DNA from 2 places in the Streptomyces sp. NPDC031466 genome. Region 2 is predicted to be linked to the other one. Evidence: riboswitches for the same ligand, from Rfam matches in the RefSeq annotation. Region 2 holds a riboswitch; the other holds the start of a gene.
What was found. Region 2 has a riboswitch for cobalamin ahead of ACZ5GP_RS18500 (ABC transporter substrate-binding protein). Riboswitches for the same ligand answer to the same signal wherever they lie in the genome.
Positions count from the first base shown of each region.

Region 1: linked by a shared signal. The riboswitch ahead of cobN (cobaltochelatase subunit CobN) and the one ahead of ACZ5GP_RS18500 (ABC transporter substrate-binding protein) in region 2 are both predicted to bind cobalamin.

Region 1 covers NZ_JBVIJT010000011.1:297,142-304,557, reverse strand. The annotation lists gene cobN (cobaltochelatase subunit CobN) at 1-2,431, opposite strand, end outside; cobalamin riboswitch at 2,475-2,594, opposite strand; gene ACZ5GP_RS27680 (cobalamin biosynthesis protein CobG) at 2,709-4,160, shown strand; gene ACZ5GP_RS27675 (precorrin-8X methylmutase) at 4,172-4,798, shown strand; gene ACZ5GP_RS27670 (precorrin-2 C(20)-methyltransferase) at 4,795-6,327, shown strand; gene ACZ5GP_RS27665 (cobalt-precorrin-6A reductase) at 6,556-7,323, opposite strand; gene ACZ5GP_RS27660 (cobalt-precorrin-5B (C(1))-methyltransferase) at 7,341-7,416, shown strand, end outside.
Region 2 covers NZ_JBVIJT010000007.1:121,268-128,683, reverse strand. The annotation lists gene ACZ5GP_RS18510 (ABC transporter ATP-binding protein) at 1-806, opposite strand, end outside; gene ACZ5GP_RS18505 (FecCD family ABC transporter permease) at 761-1,777, opposite strand; gene ACZ5GP_RS18500 (ABC transporter substrate-binding protein) at 1,900-2,859, opposite strand; cobalamin riboswitch at 2,905-3,024, opposite strand; gene ACZ5GP_RS18495 (M67 family metallopeptidase) at 3,028-3,450, opposite strand; gene ACZ5GP_RS18490 (amino acid permease) at 3,539-5,026, opposite strand; gene ACZ5GP_RS18485 (DUF2017 domain-containing protein) at 5,399-6,004, opposite strand; gene clpS (ATP-dependent Clp protease adapter ClpS) at 6,033-6,338, opposite strand; gene ACZ5GP_RS18475 (nicotinate phosphoribosyltransferase) at 6,427-7,416, shown strand, end outside.

The sequences.
Region 1 (7,416 bases), on a different contig from region 2:
CGGTCGGCAGGACGTTGACCAGGCCGCGCAGCGGGGAGCCGCTGGGCCCGGCGGGGACGAAGCGGCCCTCCAACGCCCGTACCGCGTTGTCCAGTTCGGCCGTGGTGCCCTCCAGGCGGGGCACGACCTCGCGGGCCGCGAACTCCAGGATGGCGGCGACCTGCTCGCTCTGGCCCGCGGCCACCGAGGCCACGGCCGCGGGGTCCCAGTCCGCGTCGTCCATCGCCTGGACCAGCGCGCGGGCCTTCTCCTCGGCCTCGTCGGCGCTCACGCGCGTCGCCGCGGACTCGTCCAGGCCGAGCGCCTCGCGCAGACCGGGCAGGGCGGAGGTGCCGCCCCAGATCTGGCGGGCGCGCAGGACGGCGAGGACGAGGTTGACGCGGTCGCCGCCCGCCGGGGCGGTGCCGAGGACGTGCAGGCCGTCGCGGATCTGCATGTCCTTGATCTCGCAGAGCCAGCCGTCGACATGGAGGAGGAAGTCGTCGAAGCCGTCGTCGTCCGGGCGGTCCTCCAGGCCCAGGTCGTGGTCGAGCTTCGCGGCCTGGATGAGCGTCCAGATCTGCGCCCGGATCGCGGGCAGCTTCGCCGGGTCCATCGAGCTGATCTGCGCGTACTCGTCCAGGAGCTGCTCCAGGCGCGCGATGTCGCCGTAGGAGTCGGCGCGGGCCATGGGCGGCACGAGGTGGTCGATGAGCGTGGCGTGCACGCGGCGCTTGGCCTGCGTGCCCTCGCCCGGGTCGTTGACCAGGAACGGGTAGATCAGCGGCAGGTCGCCGAGCGCGGCGTCGGGGCCGCAGGCCGCCGAGAGGCCCGCGTTCTTGCCGGGCAGCCACTCCAGGTTGCCGTGCTTGCCGAGGTGGACCATCGCGTCGGCGCCGAAGCCGCCGTCGGCCGCGGGGGCCGCGATCCAGCGGTAGGCCGCCAAGTAGTGGTGGGAAGGCGGCAGATCGGGGTCGTGGTAGATCGCGATGGGGTTCTCGCCGAAGCCGCGCGGCGGCTGGATGAGGATGAGCAGATTGCCGCGCCGCAGGGCGGCCAGCACGATGTCGCCCTCCGGGTCGCCGCCGTCGCCCACCCGCGAGCGGTCCAGGAACATCTCGCCGGGCGGCGGCCCCCAGTGCTGCTCGACGGAGTCCCGCAGCTCCTGCGGCAGCGTCGCGTACCAGCGCTTGTAGGCGGCGGCCGGGATGCGGACGGGGTTGGCGGCCAGCTGCTCCTCGGTGAGCCATTCCTGGTCGTGGCCACCCGCGTCGATCAGCGCGCGGATCAGCTCGTCGCCGTCGCCCGAGACGAGGCCGGGGATGTCGGCCTCGGGGCCGAAGTCGTAACCCTCGGCGCGCAGCCTGCGCAGCAGCGCGACGGCGGAGGCGGGGGTGTCCAGGCCTACCGCGTTGCCGATCCGCGAGTGCTTGGTCGGGTACGCGGAGAGCACCAGCGCGAGGCGCTTGTCGGCGGCCGGGATGTGCCTCAGGCGTGCGTGGCGTACGGCGATCCCGGCGACCCGGGCCGCCCGCTCGGCGTCGGCGACATAGGCGGGGAGCCCGTCCTCGTCGATCTCCTTGAACGAGAACGGCACGGTGATGAGGCGTCCGTCGAACTCCGGGACCGCGATCTGGCTCGCGGCGTCGAGCGGCGAGACGCCCTCGTCGTTCTCCTCCCAGGCCGAACGCGACCCGGTCAGGCACAGCGCCTGGAGGATCGGCACGTCGAGCCCGGTCAGCGCGCCTGCGTCCCACGACTCGTCGTCACCGCCCGCGGAGGCCTCGGCGGGCTTGGTGCCACCGGCGGCGAGGACCGTCGTGACGATGGCGTCGGCGGGGCGCAGCGCGTCGATCAGCTCGGGCTCGGGGGCGCGCAGCGAGGCCACGTACAGCGGCATCGGGCGGGCGCCCGCGTCCTCGATGGCACCGCACAGGTCGTCGATGAACGCGGTGTTGCCGCTCATGTGGTGGGCGCGGTAGTACAGCACCGCGACCGTCGGGCCCTCGATGTCGCGGGCGGCGCGCTCCAGCGGGCCCCAGGACGGCGCGGGCGCCGGCGGGTCGAAGCCGTGGCCGGTGAGCAGCACGGTGTCGGAGAGGAAGCGGGCCAGCTGCTCCAGGTTCGCGGGGCCGCCGTGCGCGAGGTAGGCGTGGGCCTCGGCCGCGATGCCGACGGGCACCGTCGAGGAGGCCATGAGCTGGGCGTCGGGTGCCTGTTCGCCGGTGAGCACGACCACCGGCAGACCGCTGGCGATGAGCTGGTCGAGCCCGTCCTGCCAGGCGCGGACACCGCCGAGGAGGCGTACGACGACGAGGTCGGCGCCCTCCAGGAGCGAGGGCAGCTCGGCGAGGTCCAGGCGGGAGGGGTTGGCGAACCGGTAGTCGACCGGACCCCCCGCCGCGCGGGCGCTGAGCAGGTCGGTGTCGGAGGTCGACAGCAGCAGAAGCATGCGGGCGCAGGCCTTCCTCGGGGTGTCCGCGCCCCGGGTGGTCGTATGGACGGCAGGAGTTCCTGGCTCGCCCCACCTCGGTGGGGCTCACAGTGGCGGGACCGCGCCGGATTCGCACCGGCCTTCCTCCCTCGGGTCCTGGTGGACCCACGCCGTCGCTGGCGTCGGCGGACCTGGCGGGCCGCCGCCTGCATAGTAAGTCCTGCCCGCCGCCGGTGGGGCGGCCGCCTGCCGGGACGGCCCGTCTCGGGAGGCGACCGGCCGGATCGGCGTGGGTATGCTCGCCGCCATGCCGCCCAGCCGAGCACCTTCCATGAACCAGGGCGAATCCCCCCTACGTGATCGGGTGCGCGACCGGGGCGACGCCTGTCCCGGGGCCCTGCGTCTGCACCGCGCCGACGACGGCGCGCTGGCCCGACTCCGGCTGCCCGCAGGACTTTTGACGGTACGTCAGGCGCTGGCGCTGGCCAACGCGGCCGAGCGTCTCGCGGACGGGAACCACAGCATCACCTCGCGCGGCAACATCGAGCTGCGCGGCCTCGGCGAGAGCTGCGGCGGCGAACTCTCCGCGCTCCTCGCGGACGCCGGCCTGCTGCCCTCCGAACGCCACGAGCGCGTCCGGAACATCGTGGCCTCCCCGCTGGCGGGACTCGACCGACTCGGCCACGCCGACGTGCAGTTGTGGGCCCGCGAGCTGGATGGGCTCCTGTGCGGGCAGGACTGGACGACAGCGCTTTCCGGCCGTTTCCTCTTCGTTCTCGACGACGGGCGCGGGGATGCCGCCGGGCTCGGCGGCGATGTGACCTTGATCGCAGAATCGGGCGGTACGGCGCTGGTACGCGTCGGGGACAGCGCCCGGCGGCTCCCGGGCCCCGACGCCCCGCGCGCCGCCCTCGCCGCGGCCGGGGCCTTCCTCGCCGCGGCCCGCGAGGCGGGCAACGGCGCGTGGCGGGTGACGGAACTGCCGGCCGGGCGGGGCGTGGACCTGGCGGAGGCGTTGGCGGCGGCGGGCCTCACGACGGAGCCCGTGACGCCGGACGCCTCGCCGAGCGGGTTCCCTTCCGCCGGGCGACCGCCGGCCGGGGCGGCTTCTGGGCTGACGGAGACCTCCGCGGCGTCCGGGTCGTCCATCCCGTCCACCCTTGCCTCCGCGCCGCCCGCACCCCCCGCGCCCAGCGCCCCGTCGGCCGCCGCCCCGCCCGCCCCCGGCGTCATCGGTGACGCCGACCTGGGGTACGCGGTCGTGGTGAGTGCCCGGCTCGGCCGGGTGAGCGCTGCCCAGTGGCGTGCCCTGCTTCCCGCGCCCGGCGGGGAGATCCGGGTCACCCCGTGGCGCGGCTTCGTCGTCCCGGGCTTCGCGGACGAGGCCGCCGCGCGCGAGCGGCTGCGCGCACTGGCCGACGCCGGTTTCCTCACCGACCCCCGCTCGCCCTGGCTCGGCGTCGGCGCCTGCACCGGACGCCCCGGCTGCGCCAAGTCCCTCGCCGACGTCCGCGCGGACGCCGTCCCCGGCGCCGGGGGCCTGCCCGTCCACTGGTCCGGCTGCGAGCGCCGGTGCGGACATCCGCGCGGCGACTGGGTGGACGTACTCGCCACCGGAGAGGGGCGCTACGAGGTGAGCGTGCGCACCGGCGGCAGCACGGCACCCGTGAGCGGCGGGACATTGACCGAGACGGTCACGACAGCACGTACGACATCCGCAACCACCACCACAACGGCCACGAGATGAGCGAGAGCACAGTGTTCGACTACGAGAAGGACGGCGCGGCGATCTACCGCGAGTCCTTTGCCACCATCCGCGCGGAAGCGGACCTCGCCGGTCTGCCCGCCGACATCAGCCAGGTCGCGGTGCGGATGATCCACGCCTGCGGGATGGTCGACCTCGTCCGCGACCTCGCCTTCAGCCCGCGGGTGGTGGCCGACGCCCGCAAGGCGCTGCGCGACGGCGCGCCGATCCTGTGCGACGCGAACATGGTCGCGAGCGGCGTCACGCGCAAGCGGCTGCCCGCCGACAACGACGTGATCTGCACCCTCACCGACCCCTCGGTCCCCGACCTCGCGGCGCAGCTCTCCACCACCCGCAGCGCGGCCGCCATGGAGCTGTGGCGCGACCGCCTCGAAGGCTCCGTCGTCGCCATCGGCAACGCGCCCACCGCGCTCTTCCGCCTCCTGGAGATGATCGAGGCGGGCGCCCCGCGCCCGGCCGCCGTCCTCGGCATACCGGTCGGTTTCGTCGGCGCCGCCGAGTCCAAGGACGCCCTCTCAGCCAACCGCCTCGGCCTGGAGTACCTGGTCGTACGCGGCCGCCGGGGCGGCAGCGCGATGGCCGCCGCCGCGATCAACGCGATTGCGAGCGAGGCGGAGTGAACACCGAGACCCGGACCCCCAAGGGCAAGCTGTACGGCGTCGGCCTCGGCCCCGGCGACCCCTCCCTGATGACCGTCCGCGCCGTCGAGGTCATCGCCGCCGCCGACGTGATCGCCTACCACTCGGCCCGGCACGGCCGCTCCATCGCCCGCCGGATCGCCGAGAAGCACCTGCGCGCCGACCACATCGAGGAACCGCTGGTCTACCCCGTCACCACGGAGACCACCGACCACCCCGGTGGCTACCGCGGCGCCCTGGACGACTTCTACGAAGAGGCCGCCGCCCGCCTCGCCGCGCACCTGGACGCCGGGCGCACCGTCGCCGTCCTCGCCGAGGGCGACCCGCTCTTCTACGGCTCCTACCAGCACATGCACAAGCGGCTCGCGCACCGCTACGACACCGAGGTCATCCCCGGTGTCACGTCGGTCAGCGCCGCCGCCGCCCGCCTCGGCGAACCCCTCGTGGAGGCCGAGGAGGTCCTGACGATCCTGCCCGGCACCCTCCCCGAGGAGGAGCTGGCCGCCCGCCTCGCGTCGACGGACTCGGCGGTCGTCATGAAACTCGGCCGCACGTTCGGCAAGGTGCGCGGCGCCCTGGAGCGCGCCGGCCGCCTCGACGAGGCCCGCTACGTCGAGCGCGCCACCATGGACGGCGAGCGCACCGGCCGCCTCGCCGACGTGGACCCCGAGTCGGTGCCCTACTTCTCGGTGGCGGTGCTGCCGAGCCGGGTGGCGCCGCTCACGGGCGGCCCCGGGCCGGAGCCCGTCGCGGACCGCCGCGGCGAGGTCGTCGTGGTCGGCACCGGCCCCGCGGGTCCCCTCTGGCTCACCCCGGAGACGCGCGGCGCGCTCGCCGCCGCCGACGACCTCGTCGGCTACACCACGTACATCGACCGGGTACCGCGCCGCCCCGGCCAGCAGCGGCACGGCTCGGACAACCGGGTGGAGTCCGAACGCGCCGAGTTCGCCCTGGAGCTGGCGCGGCGCGGGCGGCGCGTCGCCGTCGTCTCGGGCGGCGACCCCGGCGTCTTCGCGATGGCCACGGCCGTCCTGGAGGCCGCCTCGCAGGACGCGTACGAGGACATCCCGGTGCGGGTGCTGCCAGGAGTGACCGCCGCGAACGCCGCCGCCGCGCGCGCGGGCGCTCCCCTCGGCCACGACTACGCCACGATCTCCCTCTCCGACCGGCTCAAGCCGTGGGAGGTCATCGCGGAACGCCTGGCCGCCGCGGCCGCCGCGGATCTCGTCCTCGCCCTCTACAACCCCGGCTCGCGCAGCCGCACCTGGCAGGTGGGCAAGGCGCGGGAACTGCTCCTGGAGCACCGGACGCCCGATACGCCGGTCGTCCTCGGCCGGGACGTCGGAGGCCCGGAGGAGTCGGTACGGGTGGTGCGCCTCGGGGACCTCGATCCGGCCGAGGTGGACATGCGGACGCTGCTGATCGTCGGCTCTTCACAGACGCGGTGGACCCGGCGGGGCGCGGGAGAAGGAATCGTCTGGACCCCGCGGAGGTACCCGGAGGGGGGCTGAGAAGCCCCTGCGGGCGGCTGGGAGCCGACCGCGCAGTTCCCGCGCAGCTGTCCAAGGCCCGAGCCGGGCGCCCCTTAAGGGGCGCGGGGAACGGCGCGCTCAGCCACGACGTACCCGCGGGCGGTTATGTCCGAGGGCTGACGGGCGCCGCGCAGCTGTCCAAGGGCCGAGGTGGCGCCCCTTCAGGGGCGCGGGGAACTGCGCGGCCAGTTCCCGCCGGCCCGCGGGTCAATGACGGCCCGCGGAGCGCTCCCGCTGGAGGAGGAGCCAGGCCACCGCCTCCCGAGGCGTGGTGACCACGGCGGCCGAGGCAGGCGCGACGGGGCGCCGGACCACCACCACCGGTACCCCCGCCTCGCGCGCGGCGACCAGCTTCGGCGCGGTCGCCGCGCCCCCGCTGTCCTTCGTCACGAGGACGTCGATCCGGTGCGCGCGCAGCAGCTCGCGCTCGCCGTCGAGCGTGAACGGGCCCCGCTCCAAGAGGGTCTCCATGCGGGCGGGGAACGGCGGCTCCGGCGCGTCGACGGATCGTACGAGGAACCACAGCCGTTCCAGCTCCGGGTCCCCGGCGAACGCGGCGAGGCCCATCCGCCCGGTGGTGAGGAAAACCCGCTCACCAAGGGCCGGAAGCACCCGCGCCGCCTGCTCCAGGGAGTCGACCGGATGCCAGTCGTCGCCCTCACCGGCGACCCAGCCGGGCCTGCGCAGGGCGAGCAGGGGAACATGGGCCGTGGCGGCGGCCTCCGCCGCGTTGAACGAGATCGTCCCGGCGAAAGGATGGGTGGCGTCGATGAGCGCGTCCACGCGGTGCTCCCGCAGCCACACCGCCATCCCCTCGGCCCCGCCGAACCCGCCGACGCGGACCTCGCCGGGCGGCAGCCGGGGCGCCGCGACCCGTCCCGCGAGGGAACTGGTCACCCGCAGCCCCGCCTCGCCCACGAGCAGCTCCGCCAGGCGACGGGCCTCGGTCGTTCCCCCCAGAATCAGTATGTGCACGGAGTTCGGTTTCCTTCATGAGTGAGCCAAGTGGGCCAGATGAGCCAGGTGGGCAGAGTCGGCCGAGCGAGCCGGGTCAGGCAAGCGGGCCGA
Region 2 (7,416 bases):
GCCGGGAGGTAGGTGACCGTCGGCGCCCCGGTCGCCGGGTGCACCGCGACCTCCGCCGTCACGCCGTAGACCTCGGCGAGCATCTCGCTGGTCAGGACCTCTTCGGGGGTGCCGGACGCGGCCACCCGGCCGGCCCGCAGGACGTAGAGGCGGTCGCAGAAGTAGGCGGCGAGATTCAGGTCGTGCAGGGCCAGGAGATTGGTCGTGCCGAGGGCGCCGACCAGGGAGAGGATCTCCAGCTGGTAGCGGATGTCGAGGTGGTTGGTCGGCTCGTCGAGGACCAGGACGGCGGGCTGCTGCACCAAGGCCCGGGCCACCAGCGCGCGTTGGCGCTCACCACCGGAGAGCCCCGCGAAGCAGCGCTCGGCGAGAGGGGCCGCGCCGACGCGGGCGAGGGCGGCCCGCACCAGTTCCTCGTCCCGCCCGCTGTCCCCCTCCCAGAACCGCTTGTGCGGGGAGCGGCCCATGGCGACGATCTGCCGGACGGTGAGGTCGAAGCCCGCCTGCCCGTCCTGCGGGACGGTGGCGATGCGCCGCGCGCGGGCCTTGGCGCCGAGCCCGGCCAGATCGGCGCCGTCCAGCAGGACGCGGCCCTCGGACGGGGCGAGCGCCCCGTACACGCAGCGCAGCAGCGTCGTCTTGCCGCTGCCGTTGGGGCCGACGACGCCCACGGTCTCGCCCTCGGCGACGGTCAGGCACACGCCGTCGAGCAGCCGTGCCCCGGCGGGCGTGCGGTAGCCGACGTCCTCGGCGCGCAGCGTCACGCGGCCATCCCCTCGGGGCGGTGGCTCCCGCGCAGCAGCCACAGGAAGAACGGGCCGCCCGTCAGCGCGGTGAGCACGCCGACCGGGATGTCCTGCGGGGCGGCCACCGTGCGCGCGGCGAGGTCCGCGACGACCAGGAACACCGCGCCCATGAGCGCCGCCACCGGCAGCAGCGGGCGGTGCGCGGCGCCGACCAGCATGCGGGCGGCGTGCGGCACCAGCAGGCCGACGAACCCGATGGCGCCGCTGTACGCGACGAGGACGCCGGTCAGGAGCGAGGCGAGGACGAAGACGGCGGCGCGGAAACGGGCGGTGTCCAGGCCGAGGACGGTGGCGCCCTCCTCGCCGACGAGCAGCAGGTCCAGGGGCCGGGCCAGCGCCACCAGCAGGAGCGTGCCGACGGCCAGGACGGCGCAGGGCAGGGCCAGCATGTCCCGGCGGGCGCCGCCGAGCCCGCCGAGCGTCCAGTACAGGACTTCCTTGAGCTGCTCGGCGCTGTCCGCGGTGACGAGGATGAGGCTGGTCAGGGCGGACAGGATGGAGGAGACCGCCACGCCCGCCAGGATCAGGCGCCCGGTGGCGAGGCCCCCGCCGCCGCTCGCGGCCAGGGCGTGGACGAGGACCAGGGCGAGCAGGGCGCCCGCGAAGGACGCCGCCGGGATCGTGACGGCGGTGGACAGGCCCGCGCCGAGGCCGAGGACGCCGCCGAGCACGATCGCGGAGACCGCGCCGACGGAGGCGCCCGAGGAGACGCCGAGCAGGAAGGGGTCCGCGAGGGGGTTGCGGACGAGGGCCTGCAGGACGGTGCCGATGACCGCCAGTCCGGCTCCTACGGTGGCACCCAGGACGACTCTGGGGAGTCGCACGTCCAGGACGATGGTGCGGAACGGGGAGGGTTCCGCGCGGCCTGTCAGGATGTCCAGGACTTGGGTCGGGGGGATGTGTACGGAGCCCAGGGCCAGGCCTGCGAGTAGCGCTGCCGCGAGGGCTGCGGTCAGTCCCGTCAGGATCAAGAGGCGGTGCCCCCTGGAGTTCCGTCTGTCGCCCTTCGGGCTCGTCCTCAAACGCCGGACGGGCTGGATTTCGCCTCCCCCGGGCTGGAGTTGACCGCCGTCGGGCCGATTCCGCAGGGTGCTCACAGCTGGTCCGCCAGTTTCCGCACCGCCTCCGGGGCTCGTACTCCTGTCACCACGTCCGACAGGGGAAGCACCGCGAACCGCTTGTGCTTGATCGCGGGGACGTCCGCCAGGACCGGGTCGTCGAGGAGGCGCTTCTTCTTCTGGGCGACGCTCGTGGCGCCGTAGTCGAGGATCAGGACGACCTCGGGCCGGCGCTCGACGACGGTCTCCCAGGACGCGTCGCCGAAGGACTTGCCGAGGTCTGCGAAGACGTTGCGGCCGCCCGCCCGCTCGATGATGTCGTTGCCGATGCCCCGGCCGCCCAGCGTGAACGCGGTCTTGTCGCCGCTGTCGTAGACGAAGACGGAGGCCGGCTCGTGGCCCCGCGACTTCTCCTGGGCGGCGGCCAGTTCGCGGCGCGCGCCGCTCACCCACTTCCGCGCCCGCTCGCGCACCCCGAACGTGGCGCCCACCTCGCGCACCTCGCGGTACACGTCGTCCATGGAGACCGCCCGCTTCGCGCAGGCCTCGACGTTCAGGCGGCTCTCGATGCCGGACTTCGCGAGGGCGGAGCGAGCGCGGCCGTCGCCGGCGAGGAAGGCGCTGGCGTAACCGCCGTAGACGAAGTCGGGGTCGGCGGCGAGGAGCTTCTCGTAGGAGGGGTACTCCCCGGCGAGCACGGGGACGGACCTGTACGCCCGCTCGTACTTCGGCAGGACCTGGTCGTCGAGGTAGGCGGTGCCGACGAGGCGGTCCGCCAGACCCAGTTCCAGCATCACCTCGGTGGCGTGCTGGTTCATGGTGACGGCGCGCTCGGGGGGTGCCGCGTACGTCGTCCGCACGCCGCAGTTGGTGACGGTGTACGGGAATCCGGCGGCCTTGGCGGCGGGCCTGGCGTCACCGGGTGCGGACGAGGAGCACGCGGCGAGCGGGACGAGCAGGGCGGCGGCGGTCAGGGCGCGCAGGGCTCGGGACATGGCTGAACTGCCTCCTCCGGGGGATTTCCGCGTCCCCCGCGTTGCGTGGAGTGCGGGCGGCAGGTCAGTTCCTGACTCCCCCGCCCCGGTGCGGGGTGGGGTCACAGTGGCGGGACCGTGCCGGATTCGCACCGGCTTCCTGGCTCCCGCCGCCCGAGGATGTCGGGCTCAGTATGCCTGGACCACGCGCACCTCTTCCTCGGTGACCTCGCCGTCCACGATGCGGAACGAGCGGAACTGGAAGGGGCCCGCGTCGTCGGTGTCGGCGGTGGAGACCAGGACGTAGTGCGCGCCGGGCTCGTTGGCGTAGGTGATGTCGGTGCGGGAGGGGTAGGCCTCGGTCGCGGTGTGCGAGTGGTAGACGATCACCGGCTCCTCGTCGCGGTCGTCCATCTCGCGGTAGAGCTTGAGCAGGTCGCCCGAGTCGAACTCGTAGAACGTGGGCGAGCGCGCGGCGTTCAGCATCGGGATGAACCGCTCGGGGCGGTCGGTGCCGGCGGGGCCCGCGACCACGCCGCAGGCCTCGTCGGGGTGGTCCTGGCGCGCGTGCGCGACGATCTGGTCGTGGAGGGCCTGGGTCAGGGTCAGCATGGCAGTCAGGATAAGCAGAGGGCCCGCACCGTACCGGAATGCGGTACGGGCGGGCCCGAATGCTGGACAGGTCCCCGAGGGGCGGGTGTCAGTCCTTGGCGGCCGGCTCACCGTCGGAGGCGACGGCGGGGGTCTTGCGCTTGTTGAAGGCGGCGGCCTCCGGGTTGCGCTTCTTGAGGATCAGGTAGGAGCCCGCGAGGATCGCGACCCACACCGGAGCGGCGTACAGCGAGATCCGGTTGTCCTCGTCGATGCCCATCATCACGATGACCATGCCGATGAACAGGAGCGCGAACCAGCTCGTGTACGGGGCTCCGGGCGCCCGGAAGGTGGACTGCGGCAGCTCACCGCGGTCGGCCTTGCGGCGGTAGCGGATCTGGCACGCCAGGATCATGATCCAGGCCCACATGCCGGAGATGGTCGCGAAGGAGACGACGTAGGTGAACGCCTTGCCGGGCCACTGGTAGTTGATCCAGACGCCGACCAGCATGCACGCGGCGGAGGCGGTGGTGCCGATCAGCGGCAGGCCGTTCTTCGTGAGCCTGGTGAAGAACTTCGGGCCCTGGCCGTTGAGCGCCAGGTCGCGCAGCATGCGGCCGGTGGAGTACATGCCGGAGTTGCAGGAGGAGAGCGCGGCGGTGAGGACCACGAAGTTCACGATCGCGGCGCCGATGCCGAGGCCCATCTCCTCGAAGGCCGCGACGAACGGCGAGACGCCGGGCTTGAAGTGCGTCCACGGCACGACCGACAGGATCATGATCAGCGCGCCGACGTAGAAGACGGCGATGCGCCACGGCACGGTGTTGATGGCCTTGGGCAGGACGGTCTTCGGGTCCTTGGACTCGCCCGCGGTGACGCCGACCAGCTCGACGGCGAGGAACGCGAACATCACGATCTGCAGCGTCATCAGCGTGGAGCCGATGCCGTTGGGGAAGAAACCGCCCTGGTTCCACAGGTGGGCCACGGAGGCGGTGTCACCGGCGTCGGAGAAGCCGATGGTGAGGATGCCGACGCAGATCAGGATCATGCCGATGATGGCGGTGACCTTGACCATCGAGAACCAGAACTCCAGCTCGCCGAAGAGCTTCACGGAGATGAGGTTCGCGCCGTACAGGATGACCGTGAAGATCAGCGCGTAGGCCCATTGCGGGACGGAGCCGTGGGTCCAGTACTGCATGTACTGGGCGGCCGCGGTGACTTCCGTGATGCCGGTGACGACCCAGAAGAGCCAGTACGTCCAGCCGGTCACGAAGCCGAAGAACGGGCCCATGAATTCGCGCGCGTACTCCGAGAAGGAGCCCGACACGGGGCGGTACATGAGGAGCTCGCCGAGCGCCCGCATGATGAAGAAGATGACGAGGCCCGCGATGGCGTACGCCAGGATGAGGCTGGGGCCCGCCTTGTGAATGGCCTTGCCCGCGCCGAGGAACAGGCCGGTGCCGATGGCACCGCCGATCGCGATCATCTGGATCTGCCGGGCCCCCAGACCGCGCTGGTAGCCCTCGCCGCCGGCGGCCTGCCCGGCACCATCGCCGTCGTGCCCGTCGTGCTGCTCTTCGACCTGCACTGAGGTCATGGTGACGCCTTTCTCCATGCTGATCCGCGCCCGCGTCTCGCGTTGATGGCTGCGGATCAGGTCCTGATCCCCCCGGATATGTATGGAGTGCTACCGGCGGTCTGCCGGCCCGAGCGCCCTCGGTGACATGGGTGGCGTCACCGAGCGGTCGTGAAGATTTATCACGGCGGCAACAGTGAGGGAATCGGCCACCTGTGGCGCACACCACAGGGAGAAGCGGACAAAGTCCGCCTTGGTGCGTATAACCGGACAATGAAGTGACGGGATCGTTATCCGGATTTGAGCGTCCGCTGAGCGAACGGACCGCCATGTGAACAGAAGGTGTCCTGTACAGCAAATACAGCTGTCCCGTACACCGATTTTTGGCCCCGCTCAGCCCAGCAACGTCCCGACCAGCGTCTCCTGCAGTCCGCCGAGCCAGAGATACGCCATCACCATCGGCTTGCGCGGGTCCGAGTCCGGCAGCCGGTAGAGCAGGTCGGCGTCCTCCTCGTCGGTGACCTCCAGGCGCGTGCCGATCGCGAGCCGCAGGTCATTGAGTGCCCCGAGCCAGTGCCGCGACTCCTCGACCGACAGCTTCAGGACAGCTCCGCCCTCGCCCGGGGACGCCATCGCGTCCAGCGAACGGATCACGACCAGCGCGTCGTCCCGCTTCTTGGCCCGCAGGTCGTTCTCCGTGAACCGGCGGAACTCGGCCGAATACGCTCGCAGTTCCTCCTCGCGCCCGATGTCCCCGGTCGCACTGCCGGGGCCCCCGTACGCGTCCGGCAGCAGGCGCTGCATCACGGGGTCGGCGGGCGGCTCGCTCGGCCCCTCGGCGAACAGCTCGGCCAGCGGGTCGTCGCCGGGCTCCCCGCCGGGGCCGGGGCCGATCAGCTCCAGGAGCTGCACGGCGAGGGAACGGATGATCGAGGTCTCGACCTCGTCGAGCGCGACGGCGGCGCCGCCCCCGGGGATCGGTTCGAAGTGTCCAGGCATCAGATGCGTCGCTGCTTCCGGTCCGCCGCTACTTGCGGTCCTGCTGAAGGGTGGCCCACAGCCCGTACCCGTGCATGGCCTGGACGTCGCGCTCCATCTCCTCGCGGGAGCCGCTGGAGACGACCGCGCGGCCCTTCTCGTGCACGTCCATCATCAGCTTGGTGGCCTTCTCCTTCGAGTACCCGAAGTACGTCTGGAACACGTACGTCACATAGCTCATGAGGTTCACGGGGTCGTTGTGCACGAGCGTGATCCAGGGGACGTCCGGCTCGGGGACGACGAACGTCTCCTCGTCCGATTCCGGGCGGGTGATCTCTGCGGGAGCCGTACTCACACGCCCATGCTGCCACCTCGGTGGGGCACTCGCACAAACGGGCCCACGAAATCGTCAGAGTGACGAGATGCGGGGTAGCATCCTTCGCATGAACACAGCGGACCTTGGCCTGCCGGTGGATGTTCCGTCGACGGCGCTCTTCACGGACCAGTACGAGCTGACCATGCTCCAGGCCGCACTGAAGGCCGGCACCGGCGACCGGCGCTCGGTCTTCGAGGTCTTCACCCGCAGACTGCCCGAGGGGCGGCGCTACGGCGTCGTGGCGGGCACCGGGCGGGTCCTGGACGCGGTGGAGAACTTCCGCTTCGACGCGGACGTCCTCGGCTTCCTGCGCGAGCGGGACATCGTCGACGAGGCCACCCTCCAGTGGCTGGCCGGCTACCGCTTCACCGGCGACATCTGGGGCTACCCCGAGGGCGAGGTGTACTTCCCCGGCTCGCCGATCCTGCGGGTCGAGGGCTCCTTCGCCGAGTGCGTGCTCCTGGAGACCGTGATCCTCTCCATCCTCAACCACGACTCGGCCATCGCGGCCGCCGCCTCCCGGATGTCCTCGGCCGCGGGCGAGCGCCCGCTGATCGAGATGGGCGCCCGCCGCACCCACGAGCTGGCCGCCGTCGCCGCCTCCCGCGCCGCGTACGTGGGCGGCTTCGCGACCACCTCGGACCTGGCCGCCGGCTTCCGCTACGGCATCCCGACCGTCGGCACCAGCGCCCACGCCTTCACCCTGCTGCACGACAGCGAGCGCGACGCCTTCCGCGCCCAGGTCGACTCGCTGGGACGCGGCACGACCCTGCTCGTGGACACCTACGACGTCACCGAGGCCGTCCGCCTGGCCGTCGAGGTCGCCGGGCCGGAGCTGGGCGCCGTGCGCATCGACTCGGGCGACCTGCTGCTCGTCGCCCACCGGGTGCGCCAGCAGCTGGACGAGCTGGGCGCGACCGACACGAAGATCGTCGTGACCTCCGACCTCGACGAGTACGCCATCGCCTCCCTGCGGGCGGCGCCCGTGGACGCGTACGGCGTGGGTACCCAGCTCGTCACCGGCTCCGGGCACCCCACCGCCTCCATGGTCTACAAG